Regions from separate parts of the Xanthobacter sediminis genome, predicted to be linked through region 3. Evidence: predicted binding sites of a transcription regulator. Region 3 holds the regulator's gene; each other region holds the start of a gene.
What was found. Region 3 encodes LexA, which represses DNA repair genes until DNA is damaged. Its sites were predicted from a motif close to TGTTCNNNNTGTGTTCNG; they were not measured.
Positions count from the first base shown of each region.

Region 1: a site for LexA is predicted at 2,962-2,979, ahead of parE (DNA topoisomerase IV subunit B). Genes of this name have one in related genera too.
Region 2: a site for LexA is predicted at 4,811-4,828, ahead of V5F61_RS01580 (nucleoid-associated protein). Genes of this name have one in related genera too.

Region 1 covers NZ_JBAFWH010000002.1:88,633-95,715, forward strand. Annotated here, with positions in the region: gene V5F61_RS02445 (MFS transporter) at 1-703, shown strand, start outside; gene parE (DNA topoisomerase IV subunit B) at 828-2,867, opposite strand; gene V5F61_RS02455 (MgtC/SapB family protein) at 3,101-4,351, shown strand; gene recJ (single-stranded-DNA-specific exonuclease RecJ) at 4,476-6,278, shown strand; gene V5F61_RS02465 (YoaK family protein) at 6,419-7,083, shown strand, end outside.
Region 2 covers NZ_JBAFWH010000001.1:397,807-404,889, reverse strand. Annotated here, with positions in the region: gene V5F61_RS01600 (GNAT family N-acetyltransferase) at 1-94, shown strand, start outside; gene V5F61_RS01595 (hypothetical protein) at 168-1,190, opposite strand; gene V5F61_RS01590 (abortive infection family protein) at 1,187-2,131, opposite strand; gene V5F61_RS01585 (hypothetical protein) at 2,399-3,595, opposite strand; gene V5F61_RS01580 (nucleoid-associated protein) at 3,588-4,595, opposite strand; tRNA gene V5F61_RS01575 (tRNA-Gly) at 5,243-5,317, opposite strand; gene V5F61_RS01570 (DEAD/DEAH box helicase) at 5,520-7,083, opposite strand, start outside.
Region 3 covers NZ_JBAFWH010000006.1:243,573-250,655, reverse strand. Annotated here, with positions in the region: gene gltX (glutamate--tRNA ligase) at 1-36, opposite strand, end outside; gene V5F61_RS10675 (ComEC/Rec2 family competence protein) at 252-2,477, shown strand; gene lexA (transcriptional repressor LexA) at 2,621-3,334, opposite strand; gene V5F61_RS10665 (molybdopterin molybdotransferase MoeA) at 3,504-4,718, opposite strand; gene moaC (cyclic pyranopterin monophosphate synthase MoaC) at 4,751-5,230, opposite strand; gene V5F61_RS10655 (DUF2147 domain-containing protein) at 5,349-5,771, opposite strand; gene trpC (indole-3-glycerol phosphate synthase TrpC) at 5,851-6,642, opposite strand; gene trpD (anthranilate phosphoribosyltransferase) at 6,642-7,083, opposite strand, start outside.

The sequences.
Region 1 (7,083 bases), on a different contig from region 3:
GGTGGGGTGGCGGGAGGTGTTCGCCACGGCGAGTATCGTCGCCGGCGCGGCGGCGCTCGCCGCTTTCCTCGGCATCAAGGAGCTCAAAGCGAGCGAGCCGCTGTCCTTCGGCGCGTCCCTCGCCCGCTACGGCACGGTGCTGCGCAATCCCCTTTCCATCAAGGTCTACGGGGTGGTGGCCATCGAGGGCGCCTTCTCGTTCGGGGTGTTTCCCATGGTGGCGCCGCTGATGGTGGCCCACGGGCTGGGCGATGCGGTGGAGGCCGGGCTGGTGCTCGCCGCCTTCGCCATCGGTGGCGCCTTCTACAGCCTCGCGGTGCCGCTGCTTGTGCGCACCCTCGGCCTCGGCGGAATGATGGGCGTGGGCGCCGTGAGCCTCGGCCTGCTGTTCATCGCCTCCGCTTTGGTGCCGAACCTCGTGATGGTGGCGGGGTTGTTCGCCCTCGGCGGCTTCACTTTCTATATGCTGCACAACGTGTTGCAGATCCTCGCCACGGAGCTGGCCCCGGAGGCGCGCGGCTCGGCGGTGGCGCTGTTCGCGTCATCCTTCTTCATCGGCCAGGCGCTGGGGGCCCTGGTGATGGCGCAGGTCGCCGCGCGCGCCGGGGTGGAGCCGGTGTTCCTCATGGCCGGCGCGGTGTTGATCGCGCTCGCCTACCCCGCCTCGCGCCTTGCGCCACGGGGGAGCGCCAAGCCGGGCTGAGGCGGCGGGCGCCCCGCCTTCATGCCAAAGGGCCCGATGAGCTTTTCTCACTGGCCCTCTGGCCAAGCCCGCGCTTTGCTTGAGCGACCCGCTTGGCGCCGGTCAAAGACCGGGGCCGTTGGGATCAGATGTCGAGCAGGTCTTCGTCCGCGAAGGCGGCATGCTCGGAGATGAACACGAAGCGCGCTTCCGGCTTGTTGCCCATCAGCCGCTCCACGATGTCGGCGGTGGCGGCGCGCTCGGCGTCCTGGATGCTCACGCGCTGGAGGGTGCGCGTCTTCGGGTCCATGGTGGTTTCCTTGAGCTGGGCCGGCATCATTTCGCCGAGGCCTTTGAAGCGGCCCACCTCCACCTTGCCCTTGGCGGCGAACTCCTTCTTCAGCAGCTTTTCCTTGTGGGCATCGTCACGCGCATAGAGCGTCTTCGCCCCCTGCGTGATGCGGTAGAGCGGGGGCACCGCGAGATAGAGGTGCCCCTCCTCGATGAGATGCGGCATCTGACGGAAGAAATAGGTGACGAGCAGGGAGGCGATGTGCGCCCCGTCCACGTCCGCGTCGGTCATGATGATGACCTTCTCGTAGCGCAGGTCCGTGTCGCGGTAGCTTGATCCGGTGCCGCAGCCCAACGCCTGGGTGAGGTCCGAGATCTGCTGGTTCTGGGCCAGCTTGTCGCGCCCTGCGCTCGCCACGTTGAGGATCTTGCCGCGCAGGGGCAGCACCGCCTGGGTCTTTCGGTCGCGCGCCTGCTTGGCGGAGCCACCGGCCGAATCGCCCTCCACGATGAACAGTTCGGAACCGGCCGCCTCGGTGTTGGAGCAATCGGCGAGCTTGCCCGGCAGGCGGAGCTTGCGCACCGCGGTCTTGCGGGAGATCTCGCGCTCCTGCTTGCGGCGCAGGCGCTCCTCCGCCCGGTCTATGACGTGCTCGAGTAGCCGGCTCGCCTGGTTCGGGTTGGCGGCGAGCCAGTGGTCGAAGGGGTCGCGCAAGGCGCTTTCCACGATGCGCGCGGCTTCCGTGGTGGCGAGCCGGTCTTTCGTCTGGCCCTGGAACTCCGGCTCGCGCACGAACACGGAAAGCATGGCGGCGCAGCCGGTGGTCACGTCGTCGCCGGTGATGACGGCGCCGCGCTTGCCCTGGCCGGAGCGCTCGGCATGGTCCTTCAGGCCCTTCAGCAGGGCGGCCCGCAGCCCGTTCTCGTGGGTGCCGCCGTCGGGCGTGGGAATGGTGTTGCAGTAGGAAGCGATGCCCCCGTCGCCATCCGCCACCCAGGCCACCGCCCACTCCACTGAGCCATGACCGCCCGGCTTCTGGATGCGGCCGGAGAAGATGTCCGGATGCACCAGGGTGTGGCCTTCGAGGTCGGCGGCGAGATAGTCCCTGAGGCCGCCGGGGAAGCGGAACACCATCTTCTCCGGCACGCCCTCGACGCCCCTGAGAAGCTCCGCGTCGCACGACCAGCGGATCTCGACCCCGCCGAACAGGTAGGCCTTCGACCGCGCCATGCGGAACACCCGTGCCGGCTCGAAGCGCAGCGCGGGGCCGAAGATCTCGGGGTCGGGGTGGAAGCGCACCCGCGTGCCGCGCCGGTTGGTGATGCGGCCTACCTTCTCCACCGGGCCCTCGGGAATGCCCTTGGAGAAGCGCTGGCGGTAGAGGGTCTGCTCGCGCGCCACCTCCACCTCCAGGTGGTCGGAGAGGGCGTTCACCACGGACACGCCGACGCCGTGGAGGCCGCCGGAGGTCTCATAGACCTTGCTGTCGAATTTTCCGCCCGCATGCAGGGTGGTCATGATGACCTCCAGCGCGGACTTGCCGGGAAACTTGGGGTGGTCCTCCACCGGGATGCCGCGCCCGTTGTCGGTCACGGTGAGGTAGCCGTCGGTGCCCAGGTGCACCTCGATGAAGGAGGCGTGGCCGGCCACCGCCTCGTCCATGGAATTGTCCACCACCTCGGCGAACAGGTGGTGCAGCGCCTTGGCATCCGTGCCGCCGATGTACATGCCCGGCCGCCGGCGCACCGGCTCCAGCCCCTCCAGCACCTCGATGTGGGCGGCGGTGTAGTCGGAGGCCATGGCGGGAACGGCGGTGGCCTTGCTCCGCCCCGGCGCCTTGGCGGCGGCACGGGAGCGGGAGGCGGAGCCGAAGAGATCGTCGGTATCGGACATGGATCGTCGATAGCAGAGGGCAGGGGGCCGCGCACGCGAATCGTGTTCCGGCGCGACCGTCACTGGCGACATGATGGCAGAGCTTGCGCCGGATGGGAACAAAATAGAAACACATCGTGGCGCGAAGCTGAGCGTTCACCAGGGGAGGCCGGCGACCGCAGAGCGGACCTCCTCCGCCGGTTCGGTTAGGATCGGGCGGAAGCGGCAGTCCCGCCCGAGCGGCCTGGAGCATCATGGACCATCTGATCTTTCATCTCGCGGTCTCCCTCGCCATCGGCCTCCTGGTGGGGGTGGAGCGCGGCTGGCGCGAGCGCAAGGAAGAAGAGGGCAGCCGCACCGCCGGCGTCCGCACCTTCGCCTTGATCGGGCTGCTCGGCGGCGTCAGCGCCGCCCTCTCCCAGGCGCTGGCGAGCCCGGCGCTGCTGATCGTGGCCGGGCTTGCGGCCAGCGCGCTGTTCGCCGCCTTCAAGTATCGCGAGATGGTGCGTGATGACGACTATTCGATTACCGGCATCGTCGCCGCCATCCTGGTGTTCGCCCTCGGCGCGCTGGCGGTGGTGGGCGACACCCAGGCCGCCGCCGCCGGGGCCATCGCCGTCACGGTCCTGCTTGCCGAGCGGGAGATGCTCCACCGTATGGTGCGGCATCTCACCTGGCCCGAGCTGCGCTCCGCCGTGCTGCTGCTGGTGATGACCGTCATCGTGCTGCCCCTGCTGCCGGACCGGACCATAGACCCGTTCGACGCCATCAACCCGCGCCAGATCTGGCTTTTCATGGTGCTCACGGCCACGATCTCGTTCGCCGGTTACGTGGCGGTGAAGGTGGCGGGGCCTGAAAAGGGTATTCTCTTCTCCGCGCTCGGCGGCGCCATGGTGTCGTCTACGGCGGTCACCATCGCCTTCGCGCGGCGCGCCAGTGGTGGCGAGCCCGCGGGCCTGCTGGCGGGAGGCGCGGCGCTGGCGGCGATGGTCTCGGTGCTGCGCGTGCTGGTGATCTGCCTGCTGGTGCGGCCGGAGCTGCTTTTGCATCTCGGCCCGCCGGCCCTTGCGGCCGCCGCCGGGTTCGGCGCCTGCGGCACGCTCATGATGCGCCGGGGCGCCGGCGCGCGGGGAGAAGCGGCGCTCGGCAACCCCATCGATGTCGCTCCGCTCGCCGCCTTCGCGACCCTGTTCGGCGTCGTCTCTGCGGTCAGCGGCTTTCTGCTGAAAGCGGTGGGGCCGGACAGCCTCTATGTGGTGAGCGCGGTCGCCGGCCTCGTGGACGTGGACGTGCCCTCGCTGAACGCCACGCGCCTCGCCGGAAACGGCCTTTCCATGGAGGGCGCGGCCTTGTGCATCCTGATCGCGCTGGGAATGAACGGGCTGGGGCGGGTCGTCTTCGCCACGGCCGGTGGCACGCGCGCCTTCACCGCGCGCTTCGCCGGCGCCACCGGTGTGGCCGCCGTGGCGGCGCTGGCGATGCTGCTGGTGACGCACGCGCTCTGATCCCATCGGCGCCGGTCTGTGGTCGGCGCCGCGCGGGCTTCGCTCGAACACCGTGCCCCGCCCGCATGGTGGCCCTGCGCGCGGGTGCCTCGACGCGGCCTTTCCGCTCTGGCTTCATGCCGGCGTGAGCATCGCCCTGACGAATCGCCCCTTCCTCAATGTGTCGCACTCCGCCACCGGTCGCGCCTGGCGGGAGCGGCTCGACGCGCGCGGCGCGCAGACGGCGCTCGCCATGGCCCAGCGCTACGGCGTGAGCGAGCTGCTGGCCCGCGTGCTCGCGGGGCGCGGCGTGGGGCTGGAGGAGGTGGAGACCTATCTCGACCCCGCCATCCGCACCCTGCTGCCCGATCCCGATACCTTGACCGACATGGCGCCCGCGGTGGAGCGCCTCGCTTATGCCGCCATGCGCGGCGAGAGCGTGGCCGTGTTCGGCGACTATGACGTGGACGGCGCCTGTTCCACGGCGCTGCTGGTGGGGGTGCTGCGGGCGGCGGGGCTCGACCCCCGCTTCCACATTCCGGACCGCATCTACGAAGGCTACGGCCCCAACGTGCCGGCCATCGAGGCGCTGGCCGCCGAGGGCGTGACGCTGCTGGTGACGGTGGATTGCGGCACCACCTCCGCAGAGCCGCTGGCTGCCGCGCGGCGCCTCGGCATGGACGTGGTGGTCATCGACCACCATCAGGCGAGCGAGGCGCTGCCGCCCGCCCATGCCATCGTCAATCCCAACCGGGAGGACGACCTCTCCGGCCTCGGCCATGTGTGCGCGGCGGGGCTCACCTTCATCACCGCCGTGGGGCTGGTGCGGGCGCTGCGGCAGAAGGGTCATTTCGGCACCGCGCGGCCGGCGCCAGACCTGCTGGAGGCGCTGGACCTGGTGGCCCTGGCGACGGTGGCGGACGTGGTGCCCCTGAAGGGGCTCAACCGCGCCTTCGTCACCAAGGGGCTCATTACCCTCAGGCGGCGCAGCCGCGTGGGCCTCACCGCGCTGATGGACGTGGCGCGGCTCGACGGGCCGCCGCGGCCCTATCACCTCGGCTTCATCCTGGGGCCGCGCATCAATGCGGGCGGGCGCATCGGCGATGCCGCCCTCGGTGCGCGCCTGCTGCTCAGCTCCGATCCCATGGAGGCGAAGACCATCGCCGCCGAGCTGGATCGCCTCAACACCGAGCGGCAGGAGGTGGAGCGGGCCATCGTCGTCGCCGCCGAGGCGGAAGCCCAGGCGGCCCTCGGCCTCAACGACGAGGGGCCGGTGGTGGTGGTGAGCGGCGAGGGCTGGCACCCCGGCGTGGTGGGCCTCGTCGCCTCGCGGCTCAAGGAGCGCTTCCAGCGCCCGGCCTTCGCCATCGCCCTCAACGGGGCGACGGGCACCGGCTCCGGCCGCTCGGTGCCGGGGGTGGATCTCGGCCGCGCGGTGCGCGAGGCGGTGGAGAAGGGGCTGCTGGTGAAGGGCGGCGGCCACGCCATGGCGGCCGGCCTCACCGTGGAGCGCACCCGCCTCGGCGAGCTGCGCGCCCATCTGGAGACGAAGCTCTCCGCCGACGTGGAGCGCGCCCGTGCCGAGGGCGCGCTGACGGTGGATGGCGCCCTGACCGCCGCCGCCGCCACTCCGGCGCTGGCCGAGACCATCGCCCGCGCCGGGCCCTTCGGCGCCGGCAATGCCGAGCCCGTGTTCGCCTTCCCCAACCACAAGCTCGCTTATGTGGAGAGCTTCGGCGCCGGCCACGTGCGGGCGCGGCTCATGTCGGGCGACGGATCGGGCCTGCGGGCGGTGGCGTTCCGGGTGGCGGAGGAGCCCCTGGGCCGCGCCCTGCTGGCGGCGCGGGGGCGCCCGCTGCACGTGGCGGGCACGCTGGAGCCGGACACATGGCAAGGCGAGACGCGGGTGTCCCTGCGCATCAAGGATGTGGCGGAGACGGTGGGCTGAGGCTTCGCTCCGCCCCTCGTTCCCCCCTCCCGGCTTCCCCCGCCTGGCCCCGCTGGCGGGCGATAGGCTGTGCGGCCATGGCGCCGGCGGGGCATGATGCGCTGCGGTGCGTCGATTCTGTGGGGGATGTCGTGCGCCGAATGTTGCCGATCTTGCTGTGCTTCAATGCCGGCTTCGTGGATACGGCCGGGTTCGTGGCCCTGGGCGGCCTCTTCACCGCTCATGTGACGGGAAACATCGTCACCTTCTCGGCCGCGGTGGCCGAGGGCCGTGCGCCGGAGATCGGGAAGGTCATCGCCATACCGGTGTTCGCGGTGGTGGTGGCGGTGGCGCACCTGCTGGGCCGGGCCATGGCGATGCACGGGCAGAGCGACTTCCGCATCCTCATGGCGATGAAGCTGGTGCTGCTGGCCCATGCGGCGCTGGTGGCGATCACCCTCGGGCCCTTCCTCGATCCCGATGCGCCGAGCGCTCTGATGACCGCCATGACCCTGGTGAGCGCCATGGCGCTGCAGAACGCCCTGCACCGCACCCATCTGAAGGACCTGCCGCCCTCCACGATGGTCACCGGCACCATCACCCAGATCCTGGTGGATGCCATGGCCCTGTGGCGCCCCCACCCGGAGACGGACCGCCCCGCCACCCGCGAGCGCCTGGGCCGCTTCGGCGCCAATTTCGCCGCCTTCGTCGGCGGTTGCGCCCTGGCGGCCTTCCTGTATCTGCTGCTGGGGATGTGGGCGCTGATGGTGCCGCCGCTGGTGGCCGCCGCGGAGATCTTCGCGCTGCCGCCGGAGGAGGCCGGGAA
Region 2 (7,083 bases), on a different contig from region 3:
TTACCAGCGGCACGGATTTATTCTCTCCCCGCTCGGCGAACGGACCATGATGATGCCGATCGAGACGCTACAGGGACTATTTTCGGAAGCGTGACCCTTTGCTTCACGCATCAGCTATCGTGCCGATGCGTATCCGCACCGAGGAGGCTGGGCGATCATCGCATGCGTCATGGACCGCCCAACTCGTTGTCCTGAATGTATGACGGATTGAAATCCTTCAGGGCATCGAGCGGGTCTATGGCAGGCCCCCAGATCCTCCGTCGCTCATCCTCGGCTGACGCCCAGAATTGGTCCAACGCTGCCGTGTTGGCGAAATAAGGCCATAACCTGGGATCGCCCATGATGCGGGCGAGAGCCTTGCGCGCCACAAATTCGATGACGGCTTCCTTCTTGACGAGCTCGAGTCGAGCTTCGCGATCAAACTCCTCAAGGTAAAGGTGCTCTCGGAGGTGCTCCACCTTGCTCCGTACATCGTAGATCTCGCCCATCAGCACATGATGGCGTGACCCGACAAACAACTCAGTACGGCTCTTGAACTGTTTCGATCCATAACCCGGCTGCGTTACGATCAGGCCATCGATACAGCGGGTGAACTGGTGGATCCGGTCGAGCAGCTCTCGTTGCGCCTTCGTTTCCACGAAGAGATGTCGAATCCGGTTCAGGCGCCAGCGTCCCCCGGGCACGTCGGTCGCATTGAAGGCGACCAAGTGCTCCCCAAGCTGCGCGGCGGCCTTAAGACTGGCCCCGGAAATGGAGGGATAGGGGACGATCATGCCAGGAGGTGGGAAATCCAATTCGCTGTGCTCGAAAATGCCAATCTCCCCACCCTCGCGGGCACCCGTGAGCAAATTGGGCTTGTGTGCCGGAGAAAAGAGGCAGGTCATGAGGAGGCCGACATAGAAGGACCAGACCCGACTTTGGAGTATTTGGTTCTCAGCATCGAGAACCGCTGCCTTCTTGGATTTCATGGTGCTCAATAAGAACAAGTTGCAACCGCTGATCTCCTCACAACGGACGCTCCCAAGCCATTCCTGCCATAGTGGTGGCACCTGAAAATTCGCGTCGGTCAGAAACGACAGGTTCGGCATCATAGCCCCCCGCGGGACGCCATCTTCCAAATTCACGCTCAAGCCGATAAGCGCATATTTTTCGTCGTGGCCGAGCCAATCCTCCTGCGATCGCTCATTCATTGGCGATTCCACGGTCTCGGTTTCTCTGCAGATGTGCTCGACACTGGGGTTTGCATGGGTGCGCTATATATCTCATAGAGAAACACGCCGAGCGCGACCGCTGTATTGACGGCGAGGCGCGCAACCGAGGTAGGGGGTCGGGGAGCGTCAGGCACATGTCCGTGGCCCGATCCTAATTGACCGCGAAGTTCCGCGACGCCTTGGGTAATGCTGGAGAGCCCACTCAGCGTTTGTCTGAGGGTATCGCCCGTTTGAGAGGACACTGATAGGTTTAACGCCTCACGGGTCGCCTTCACCAACTGTGGCAGTGTTTCGGAACCGCGCGGCGGCGTTCCGCGCGCCGTGAGAATGCCCTTACAAATGGACTCGACGAATTCCTTGGCGGAACCAATCGCCAAAGATGGATCGGCCTCGACCGCTGTCTCCATGCGGGTGATGAGCACCGAAATGTGCTCCGAGGACAATTCATCGGCAACTTTCCGGGCGGCGGCCACTTGCGCCACACCACCTAGGCGCCGTCGCGCCGCATAAATCGGCTTTCCGGAAACGTAGGTGTTCGGCACGAGTTCGAACCCGTCCACATGAAGATGCCGATTGAAGATTCCCAGCAGCTCGCCGACCACCTGAGCATCGGACTGGACAATTGGGTGCAACATCTCGCACAGAAAGGTGAGGAGAATTTCATCCTGGCACCGTAGAAGGTCAAGCCGCACATCGTCGTAGACCCAGTCATTGGTCCAGTCCTGAAAGCGTTCCCGATGCATCCAGATATCACCGGCCATATGTGGCTGGCGGTGGTCATCCGAGGGAAGCGTCTTCAGATCGAAAATGCGGCCGAGAAAGTCAGATTCGGCCAGCCTGCCCGACCAGGGCGCGTTGCGCAGGCGCAATTCGTCAAACAGGTTGCGCCGGGTAACTTCGGAAATGGTCCGACTGGTCATAGTTGGTCATAAACCGAGTTGGCAGTTGCACGGCATCGCGCCTGAATGCGCGAAGAATCAGACTAGGTCAGCCACCGCAACCGGTGAAAGCCCCGATAGCATGGGCCGCCTTGGTGCGGCTGATCGGCAGCGCGCGCCACGGCACATCGCTGATGGACGAGTCGGCGGACGTCGAGGGTTCGCGCCCAAAGCGGCGACAGACTATTCACCTTCCTGAATAAGAAAGGCGAGCCTAGGTGCCGGGACATTTCGGCATCTGCGTCACCCTTACAGCCATGCAGCGGCGATGCAGGTGCTGATCTCAACCGGCGTAATCCGGAGGAAGACGTAGGTGGCGAAAGCCGCGCCGGCGATCGCCACGACGCCGATCCCGATCAGGGCCGCGCGATGCCAGCAAATCCGACCACCGAGCTTTGAGAACAGATCCATGAATTGCGCTGCGATTGCCGCATAATCCTGCTCGAGGCGTTTCCTCTGACCGTCAATCTCCTGGCTGATCGACCCAAGAGTGACCCACTGGTTAACGATCGCGATCGCAAGCAGCCCCACGAATATCCAGGCACCGCCTAGAATGGCGATGTTCGTCCAAAACTCGAGGCCGCATGACTTCGCGGTCTTCAGCTGAGACGCGACAATGACGGTCGCCACGGGAATTCCCAGCAGCTGCCCCTGGATGTCGATCAGCGTCTTATGGATCTTGCTGACATAGTCGACGCGAGCGGCCTCAATTTCGCCGCGGATCTTTGCGTATGAGAAGCTTGAGGCGAACAGCTTGTAGCCGTTGCGCACCTCCTTCTCCATCTCGTCCAGATTGTCCAGAAGGTAGGTGAACCGGCTCGCGGCGGAGCGCGGCGCGCTCAGCCGACAGATCGACTCGCTCAGGATCGCAAGCTTCTGGTCGATGTGGACGTCGTCCGCGAAATGGCCGAGGAGACGGTCCGCATCGCTCATGGAAAGGCGCTTCAGCAGAGCGACGTCGTAGACGACTGGCGTCACGAACTTCCCCTCATGGATGAAGACGAGCTCTTCCCTGATCTCGTCAAGATAGGCTGCAGCCTTAACGAAGAGCGCGACAATCTCGAGTGCCGTGCGGTAGCGCGTGATCTCGTCCGGCACTGGCGTGGTCGAATGATCCAAAGCGCCTTCTATGATGAAATATGTGTCAGGCTCCTTGAGCCGCGCCCGACGACTCTCTAGCAACTCGTCGAGCGATCGGACGATTCGTCCGATCGACAGGCGCGGCGGACCGACACGGATCCGCACTTCGTCGCCAATGCGCAGTTTCGCAGGATCCGAAAGCGGCTCAATGCCGGCGGCCTTGCCAATCTCGGGCTGTGTATAAATCTCTCGAAGGTCCGTCAGGACCTCGCCGGTGGCGATCGCAAGCGAGCCATCTTCGCCGCGAGGGTCAAACCGCGTTGCGCGGTAGATCGCCAGCAGGCGATCAAACCCGAGCTCAGACATCCAGAATCTCGTGCCGTAGCTCGGCCGCGAAATCCTCGGGCAGATCCTTTAGTATCAGGACGTTCTGTTTCGGGTCGTAATCGACCTTGCCCTGGTGGATGGCGCTCCGCTCGAAGGCGACGCTCCAGTATGGAGTTTCGCGTTTGAGCTTTACCAAAGACCCAAGCGCCGATCTGTGCGGCACGAAGCCATCGTTGAGGCCACGGTCCGGGTCGACGAGGAACGACAGCAGTGGTTCGGGATCGTCGGGCACAACCGCATTTGATAGCGTTTCGAATGCAAGCGGCTGCTTCTCGCGCGCGATCTGGTCGCAGAAATCTTTGGCCTTGGACAGGAATCCCTCGCGCTCTGGCGGCTTCATGTTCTGAGCGTCAGCGAAAGCCTTGAGAGCCTCGACGAGGTCGTTCGTATCCTGGCGATCTTGGACTGTGGTGTCGCATCCGAGGAAGGTTTTGAAGTAGTCTGAGACCTCTCCTTTTCCCTTCAGGAAGCTGATGTAGCGGTCTTCCTTGGCCGCCCACCCGGTCAGGCTGATGCGTCCGGCGAAGCGGAATCCTTCGATGTCGAGGTGTTCGGCGTCTTTGACGTCGTAGGTCTTGGTCAGGGTCGCACCGAGCTTGTTGGACACGACCGCAACGAGGAGGAACTGCCGCTCGTCCCGCTCGAGATGCGCAAAGAAGACAAACCCGCCCGAAGCGGCATTCTGGCTGGACGCATGAACCCTGAGCGTTTCCATCAGGCGCGAGATGAAATCGGGGAAGCCCGCCCCCTTCGTCGCGACATAATCTTCCAGATGTTTCTGCGTGGGAGCCACATCCGCCGCGGTCGAGAACTTGCCGTGAGATTTCGAGGCGCGGCGTTTGTAGAGATCGAATAGCTGGGCGGTCACCCGATCGATCGTGGGAGTGATCGCGAGCTGCTCCTGGCCGAACTTCACGCGAAAGCCGGTGTCGGCGCGCTCGAGCTCATGTACCGCGACGTGGAAGATCCCGTCAGCCACCAAACTCTCCACAGCTTCTCCCTGGGGTCACCGGCCACCGCCGTCCCTAGGGCTATCGTATTGGGTATTCAAGGATCTGGAGTCGACCAGGCCTTGGCCAATCGCATTTCTACACTTGCATCCACGGATTGAAAGACGTGCGCACAAAGCAATTTTAAAGAGGGTTCACTTTCCGCTTGAGCGGCCCTTAGAAGGAGGAGACTTAAGCCGTAAATGAGAACAAAATAAGAACATTTGCAGTCCGATTGCAACATTTGAAGGTCGATCCGAACGTCGTGCGGCGTCCCGCATCTGCGGGAGAATCGCCTTCGCTGGAACGAGCAATCCGATCCAACCCAACGGAGGCGCCGTCGCGTTCGTACTGCGCCGTCTGACTTGAACGCAGCCCGTAGGCCCTCCGCCGCGGTCTTGGCGCGCTCAGTGATCATCGCTTCGGTATGAGCCACCGCCGTCCAACCCCGTCTCGAGGTCAGAGTGTCCGCCAGATCAGCTGCATCCTCCAAAGCGAGATTCACCTGCGGTTTTCCACAGGGGGAGAGCTGGTGACCACTCCCGACATCGGTGGTCACCAAGTGGTCACCAAGCCAAAAACGACAAAGCCGCCTCTCAGCGGCTTCGCTATAAGCTATTGATTATTTTGAAAGTTTTGGAGCGGGCGAAGGGATTCGAACCCTCGACCCCAACCTTGGCAAGGTTGTGCTCTACCCCTGAGCTACACCCGCATCCATCCGCCGCGCCATGCTCGGCGCCAGCGGTTCGCTCATATGGCAGCAGCCGAGGCCGAATGCAATGCCCTTGATGTCCGCGGGCCCTACTGCTTGTGGATGACGTCGCCGTCAGGCGCGCAGAAGGGGTCGCGAGAGGTCATCAATACCACGCGTTTCTGGCCTCACCCGCCTCGGGGAGCGGCGCAACGCGCTGCGCTCAGGTCCGCGGTGTCCGCTTTCCCTTTGGCTTTCCCGCGAAAGCATCGGGGCGCCGGCTTTTCGGCTGACGCTCACCTTTGCCCTGCCCCGAAGGCTTGGCGTCGCGCGATTTTTCGAACGCGGCCTTGCCGTGCCCAGCCCTGCCTTCCGCGGACCTCCCCTGCGCGGGTTCATCGCGGAATTTCCTGCCCCTGAACGGCTTCTCGTGCGGCGCCCTCTCCTGAACCGGTTTGCCGCGCATGGGCTTGCTGCGGGCGGGACGCTCTGTCTGCCCCGCCGGGGGGCCGCCAGGCAGCGGCTCGATGATCACGTCTTCCTCGTCCGCCTTCCGCACCGCTTTTGCGAAGCGGTCCGCAGCAGCGAGGCTGACCTCGAAAGCCGTCTCCTCATCCAGGACGCGGATGAAGCCGATATCCTTGCGCGTCACGTTTCCGCGCCGGCAGATCAGCGGCAGCAGCCATTTCGGGTCGGCATTGTTGCGGCGGCCGACATTGAGGCGGAACCAGACACTGCCCCCGCCCGAGGCGCCGCCGAAATCCCGGTCGGCCGCGCGGTCGCGCACCGAACGCGACATCCCGGGATCAGTGACCTCCTCGGGGGCCGGCAAGCCGGCGCGGTAAAGGCGCGCCAGCGCCGCGGCCAGATGCTCGGGCGAGTACGCCGCGAGCAGCGCGAGGCCGGCGCCGGTGTCGTCCTCGGTCGGCTCCTCGGTGATGAGGGCATCGCTCAGCATGCGTTCATGGTCGAGCTTGCGGATCTCCTCCGCGGTCGGCGGGCCGGACCACACTGCATTGATGCCCAGCCCCCGCAGCAGGTCTTCCGTCCGGCGGCGGCGGAAGGGGGGCACCAGCAGCACGCTCACGCCCTTGCGGCCCGCGCGGCCCGTGCGTCCGCTGCGATGCTGCAGGCTTTCCGCATCGTTCGGCAGGTCCGCGTGAATGACGAGGCCGAGATTCGGCAAATCGATGCCGCGCGCGGCGACATCGGTGGCGACACAGACCCGTGCCCGCCCGTCCCGCAGGGCCTGCAAGGCGTGATTGCGGTCGTTCTGGCTTAGCTCGCCGGACAGCGCCACCGCAGAGAATTGCCGCTCCTGGAGCATGGCATGCAGGCGCCGCACGGCCTCGCGCGTGTTGCAGAACACGATGGCAGTGGGCGTATCGTAATAGCGCAGCACGTTGACGACCGCGTGCCCGACCTCCGTCGGAGCGACGCGCATGGCGCGGTACTCGATATCGGCGTGACCGCCATCAGCGCTTGCTACCTCGATGCGAAGCGCAGCGCGTTGATAGCGCTTGGCCAGCGTGATGATTCCCCGTGGCATGGTCGCGGAGAACAACAGGCTGCGCCGCTCCGGCGGGGTGGCGAGAAGAATGAACTCGAGATCATCGCGGAAACCGAGGTCGAGCATTTCGTCGGCTTCGTCCAGCACCACCACCCGCAGCGCGGAAATATCCAGCCGTCCGCGCTCCAGATGGTCGCGCAGGCGTCCGGGGGTGCCGACGACGATATGAGCGCCCTGGCCGAGCTGGCGCTGCTCCTGGCGCGGGTCCATGCCGCCG
Region 3 (7,083 bases):
GGGGGAGGGGGCGAAGCGGGTGACGATCTCGGACATGGCGCACTCGAACCTGGGGCACCCGCCGCCCAAGGGCGCCCCGTGGGGCGCGGGCGGCGGAAACGGGGCAGGGCGCGCCGCAGGCTCCGCGACGAGACGACCGTGGCGCGCGCGAGGCGCCCGTGTAGCATAGCCGCACCGCACAAGGAACATGCGCGCGGGGCGGAGCAATGCGGGCGGGGTCGGGGGATGGCGAGAGAGGCCATGGAGGCGGCGTGACGCCGCGCTCCCGTGCGCGCGCCATCGCCGTGCCCATCGGCGCGCGATCTGCGAGCCTGCGCGTCGAGCCATTGTGGCATGCATTCGCCGCGAGGTTCCGCGCCGATCTCGCAGTCGAGGCCGAATCCGGCCGCCTTGTCCTGTGGCTTCCGGTAGCCTTCACCACCGGCATCCTCGCTTATTTCGGAGCTGCCCACGAACCCTCACTCGCCGCGGCCCTGGCGCTGACGCTCGCGCTTGCCGCTGCGACATGGGCCGCGCGACGGCAGGCCGTGCTTTGCGCCATACTCGCCGGCCTGTGTGCCTTTTCCACCGGGTTTTCGGCCGGCTGCGTGCGCACCAGCCTCATGATGCATGAGGCGCTGGCGAGTCCGCCGGCCTTTCCGATCCGGCTCTCCGGCTATGTGGAGCGCGTGGAGCGGCGCGTGGGCAGTGATCGCATCTTGCTGCGGCTCGATCCGGGCCCGATCCGTGGCATTGAGGGTCCGCCGCCGCGCCTGGTGCGCCTGTCGCTGAAGCGCGGCAGCGCACCCGAGGTGGGGGCGCACATCACACAGCTCGTCCGGCTGCTGCCGCCTCTCGGCCCGGCCATGGCCGGGGCGCACGACTTCGGCCGAGCGACATGGTTCCAGGGCATCGACGCCGTGGGCTTCGGGCTCGGGCCACCGAAGCTTAGCCCGGCACCGGTGGAAATTCCCATCCAGGTCCGGCTCTCGGCCCTGGTCGGCGATATCCGCGCCGCCCTTGGTGCACGCATCCGCGCCGTGCTCCACGGCACGCCGGCGGAGATCGCTGTGGCACTGGTCGCCGGGGACCGCTCGGCGATTCTCCCGCAGGTGGAGGAGAGCATGCGTGTGTCGGGCCTCACCCACGTCCTCTCCATCTCGGGTCTCCATATGGCGCTCGTGGCCGGCACCCTGTTCGCGTTGGCGCGGGGCGTGCTTGCGCTGGTGCCGGCTTTGGCGCTGGGTTGGCCCATCAAGGCCACCGCTGCGCTGCTCGCGATCTCGGGTAGCGCCTTCTACCTCGTGCTGTCCGGAAACGACGTTCCGGCGCAGCGCTCGTTTGTGATGACGGGCCTGGTGCTTGCAGGTGTTCTCGCCGGACGCAGGGCGCTCACCCTGCGAACCATCGCCGTGGCCGCCGTGGTGGTCCTGGGCCTCACGCCGGAAGCCGCCCTGGATCCGGGACCGCAGATGTCCTTCGCCGCCACGCTGGCTCTGGTGGCCGCCTATGAGCGGTTGCAGCCCCTGCGCGCCTTGCCCCGGCCCGAGGGCCTGCCTGCGCGCATTCTCATGCTGCCTTTGGTGTTCGTCGCCGGCACCGTGGTGACCGCGCTGGTGGCCGGCTTCGCGAGCGGGCCTTACGGCGCTTTCCATTTCCAGCGCTTCGCACCGTATGGAGTGCTCGCAAATCTCGTCGCGATGCCCGCCGTTTCGCTGCTCGTCATGCCCTTCGGCCTTCTCGGCGTGCTGCTCATGCCGTTCGGATGGGATGGGCTGGCATGGCCGGTGATGGGAGCCGGCATCGAGATCATGGTGGCGGTGTCCGACCGGGTCGCGGCGTTGCCTGGAGCCGATGCGCGAATCTACACCGTGAACACGGCGGCCCTTCTTTGGTTCACAATGGCGCTGCTCGCGCTCTGTCTGCTGCGCGGGCTGCCGAGTCTCCTCGCAGTGCCTGCGCTGGCTGTCGCGATCCTGGTGTCGGGCGCGCCACCCGCGCCGGATGTGTTGGTGGCGCCCAACGCTGCAGCCGTGGCCGTGCGCAGCGCCGATGGGCGCCTGTCGGTCATCGGCGCGAAAGGCCAGAAAATGATGGTGGAGCAGTGGCTCGCGCAAGAGGGCGCGCGGCGCACCGTGAACGGCACAGCCCTCGAAGCCGGTTTCACCTGCGATCCCCTGGGCTGCGTGGCCCCCCTGCCGGGAGGCGGAACGCTCGCGGTCTCCCGCAAGCCCGAGGGCCTTGCGGCAGATTGCCTGAACGCGAAGATCGTGGTGACGCAGGAAGCTCCGCCCCGTGGCTGCCCCGCCCGTGTGCTGACGCCGAAGGAGCTGGAGCGCACCGGCACGATTGCCTTCTTTCTGGAGCAGGGAGCTCTGCGCGAGCAGCCCGCCCGTGATCCGGCGGTCCACCGCCCCTGGATGCCGCCGCCGGCTGCTCCCCGAATGCCGGAAGGGAGGAGCAGGGGCGCCGAGGTCGACGACGCAGCCAGCGAATGAGCATCCCCTCAATCGCCGCCCACAGCCGTGCTCGAAGGCGACATCCTGTGGCTTCTGGAGGCCGCCTGGCCATGTCCCTGGCAGGAGGCCGGAGGAGGGTTCGCCCGCGACGGCCCGGGCCTGGTGAACGCGGCCTCAAGATATCAGTATCGCCGCATGAGCCCCACGAGCCTGCCCTGGATGCGCACGCGATCCGGCCCGAATATGCGCGTTTCATAGGCGGGGTTCGCGGCTTCCAGCGCAATGGAGGCGCCCTTCTTGCGCAGGCGCTTCAAGGTGGCCTCCTCCTCGTCCACCAGGGCGACGACGATGTCTCCCGTGTCCGCGCTGTCACACTTGCGGATCAGCACCGTGTCGCCGTCCAGGATGCCGGCCTCGATCATGCTGTCGCCGCGCACCTCAAGGGCGAAATGCTCGCCCTGGCCGAGCATCTCCGGCGGTACGTTCAAGGTGGCGCTGCGGCTTTGAATGGCCGAGATGGGGGTGCCCGCGGCGATGCGGCCCATGACCGGCACCACGACGCTCTGGCCGGTTTCCTCCTCGTCGTCGGCCGGGGGGCGCACCTTACCGAGGCTCCCCTCGATCACGGAGGGCGAAAAGCCGCGTCCGCCGCTGCGCTGGGTGGCGAGGCCCGGGGCGACGCTGTCCGGCAGCCGCACGACCTCCAGCGCCCGCGCCCGGTTGGGCAGGCGGCGGATGAAGCCGCGTTCCTCCAGAGCGGTGATGAGACGGTGGATGCCGGACTTGGACCGCAGGTCCAGTGCTTCCTTCATCTCATCGAAGGACGGGGGCACCCCCGTCTCCTTCAGTCGCTCATGGATGAAGCGAAGCAGATCATATTGCTTGCGCGTCAGCATCTCACCCCCCGTTTCCGGTGCTGCCGGCCAACTGCGGCGCGGGTCGTCATCCCTCCGAAAGCGGGAAGACCGCCTGCGGCAGCGTCGCAAATAATGCGAAACAAATCATGAACAGCTTCTATCTGTTCCTTTTGTGTTCCGCAAGGGTGAAGATGTGGTTAACGGTAGCCTAATCGTGGAACGGAATGATCTCGCAGGGATCGCCCGCCTTGGCCGCCGCTGCGAACGGTGCGCGGACCAGCAGGCAGTCGGCCGAGGAAAGTACGCTCAGCATGGCGCTGTCCTGCGATACGGCTGGCGTCACGCGGATGGAACCGTCGGCATCGTGCTCCATGTGGGCACGCATGAAGTCTCGCCGCTGGTCATTGGCGGGCACGTCCACGGCGAGGCGCGCCGGCGCGGTGTGCACGCCCGCGGCCACATCGCCTTGCAGGGCGCGGACCAGGGGCTCAAGGAACAGCAGCGCGCAGACGTGGGAGGAGACCGGATTACCGGGCAGGCCAAGCACGCGGACTGCGCCACGGCTGCCGTACATCAGCGGCTTGCCAGGCCTGAGCGCGATCTTGTGCACATAGAGATCCACGCCCTCGGCGCGCAGGGCCGGCGCCATGAGGTCGTGGTCCCCCACGGAGGCGCCGCCGGAGGACACCACCAGGTCGAAGGCGCCGCTCAATGCCCGCGCGACGATGGCGCGAATGTGGGCGAGGTCGTCGCCCACGAGGCCGAGGTCGGTGACCTCGGCGCCGGCCTGGGTGGCGAGGGCGGCGAGCCCGAAGGCGTTGGAAACCACGATTTCCCCCGGCGCGCCAGTTCCGCGGCCGGGCAGCACCAGCTCGTCGCCGGTCTGGATGAGGGCGACGCGGGGCCGGCGCGCCACCGGGAGGAAGGCATGGTCCATGGCCGCGGCGAGCATGATGTCGCGGCTGGTGAGGCGCCGGCCGGCCGTGAGGCCCGGCGCGCCTTCCTGGAAATCACACCCACGCTTGCGCACGTTGCGCAGGGCGGCCGTGGGCGCCGTGGTGGCCACGCGATCACCCTCGCGGGTGGTGTTTTCCTGGATCACCACCGTGTCGGCCCCCTCGGGAACCACTGCGCCGGTGAAGATACGCACGGCCTCCCCCGCGCCGACGCTGCCGCCGAAGGGACGGCCGGCGGCGGATTCGCCGATGACCGTGAGGGACGCGGGTGTCCGCGCGATGTCAGCGCCGCGCACGGCATAACCGTCCATGGCCGACATGTCGGCTGGCGGCTGCGTGCGGCGGGCGATCAGATCCGCGGCCAGGACGCGGCCGGCGGCCACCTCCACCGGCACGTCCTCCACTGAGAGGGTGGTGACCTCGTGGGTCACGCGGCTCATGGCCTCCTCAACGCTCATCAGCGCCATGGCGCGCTTCCTCTCTTCTGCAGGGGCGGGGTTCAGCCTTCGGTCTGCCACAGGCCGCTGCGCCCGCCGGATTTCTCCAACAGCCGCACGCCTTCTATGCGCATGCCGCGATCCACGGCCTTGGCCATGTCATAGACGGTGAGGCACGCGACCGAAACGGCGGTGAGCGCCTCCATCTCGACGCCGGTCTGGCCGGAGGTCTTCACCCGCGCTGTGACGACGAGGCCGGGCAGGGCGGGATCGGGTGCGATCGCCACCTCGACCTTCGAGAGCATCAAAGGATGGCACAGCGGCACGAGCTCATGGGTGCGCTTGGCGGCCATGATGCCGGCGATGCGGGCGACGCCCATCACATCGCCTTTCTTGGCATTGCCGGCGAGGATCATGTCGAGCGTGGCGGGCGCCATGGAAACGCGGCCCTCGGCCACCGCCTCGCGGGTCGTGACCGCCTTTTCGGAGACGTCCACCATGCGCGCCGCGCCCTGGTCGTCGAGATGGGTCAGGCTCGCCATCGGGGCGCCGCTCTCCGGAATCGCTTTCGGGAGCGGAAAGATGGGGCCGGCGGGCGGGCGTGTCCACCTCCCGGGCGCCGGAAGGCTCCTCCCTCGGCGGGAGGAGCGTGGCCGTGCGTCAGTGCAGGCGGGTCCAGGTCTGCGTCTTGCAGAGCGGCGCCATCACGCAGCCCTTCAACTTCAGCGTGTTGTCGCCGTCGAGGGTGATGGTGCCGGAATAGGTCTTGCCGTCCTCGGCATTGTAGATGCTGCCACCGGTCCATTCGGTGGGGCCGCCGGAAAAGCCGGTGAGGATGGTGAGGCCCTTCAGCGCGCGACCGCGCAGGCCGGCGTCGGTGTTGTGGACATCCTTCAGGGCCGGGTCCGCCTTCAGCCCCTCGGAGGCGACGAGTCGGCCACACAGGCTCGCCCCACACTTGGAAATTTCCACCTGACCGCCGCGCGTGGGCGTCTGCCACAGGCCGGTGGGGTCGGCGGCGAGCGCCGGAAGGGAAACGAGGCACGCGGCACCCAGCATGGCCGCGGCAAATGCCAATTTCATCACGATCCTCCCATATATGCGCCGGCCTCTTCAGGGGCCGGTGCACACATTAAGGCTGAAAGTGACGTATAGGGCAAGCTCAGGACGCAAGCAGAAGGGATGTCGCGCTTGCGACATCATCCTGCCGCATGAGACTTTCGCCCACCAGGATGGAGTGGATGCCCACCTTCGCGAGCCGCGCCACGTCGGCGGCCGTGAAGATGCCGCTCTCGCCGATGACCAGCCGGTCCTCCGGCACCCGCGGAGCGAGGCGCTCGCAGGTGGCGAGCGTGGTCTCGAAGGTGCGCAGGTCGCGATTGTTGATGCCGATCAGGCGACTCGGTAGCTTGAGCGCGCGCTCGAGCTCATCGTCGTCGTGCACCTCGAAGATGGCGTCCATGCCATAGGCGGCGGTCGCGGCGGAGAGGTCACTCGCCAGGGCGTCGTCCACCCCGGCCATGATGATGAGGATGCAGTCCGCTCCCCAGGCGCGCGCTTCCGCAACCTGGTAGGTGTCGTACATGAAGTCCTTGCGCAGCACCGGCAGCTTCACCGCGGCGCGCGCGGTCTTCAGGTATTCCGGCGCGCCCTGGAAGGAGGGCGTATCGGTGAGCACGGAGAGGCAGGTGGCACCGCCGCGCTCATAGGCGCGGGCGAGGGCGGGAGGATCAAAATCCGGCCGGATCAAGCCCTTGGAGGGGCTCGCCTTCTTGATCTCGGCGATGAGAGCGGTCTGCCCATCGGCGATGGTGCGGGCCAGGGCCTCTGCAAACGGGCGTACGCGCGGCGCCGCCTTGGCTGCGGCCTCGATCTCGGCCAGCGGGTGGGCGCGTTTCGCCGCGGCGATCTCCTCGCGCTTGTAGGCTTCGATGCGGGTGAGGATGTTGCTCATCACACCGCCTCCGCCGCATGCGCGGAAATCGCCACGAGCTGTTCCAGCTTTGCCTTCGCCGCGCCGGAATCGAGGCTGGCGCTCGCCATCTCCACGCCCGCGCGCAAGTCCTTGACGCGGCCGGCCACCACCAGGGTCGCGGCGGCATTGAAGAGGGACACGTCGCGATAGGCGTTGCGGGCGCCGTCCAGCACGGCGGTGAGGGCCGCCGCGTTCACCTTGGCGTCGCCGCCCTTCAGGGCTTCGGCGGGCGCGCGGGCAAGGCCCACGTCCTCCGGTGTCACCTGGAAGGTGTGGATGCGCCCGTCTTCAAGCACCGCGATGTCGGTGGTGCCGGAGATGGTGATCTCGTCGAGGCCGTCGGAGCCGTGCACCACGAAGGCGCGCTCGGAGCCGAGCGCCTTGAGCACCTCGGCCAGCGGCACGATCCAGGACTTGGCG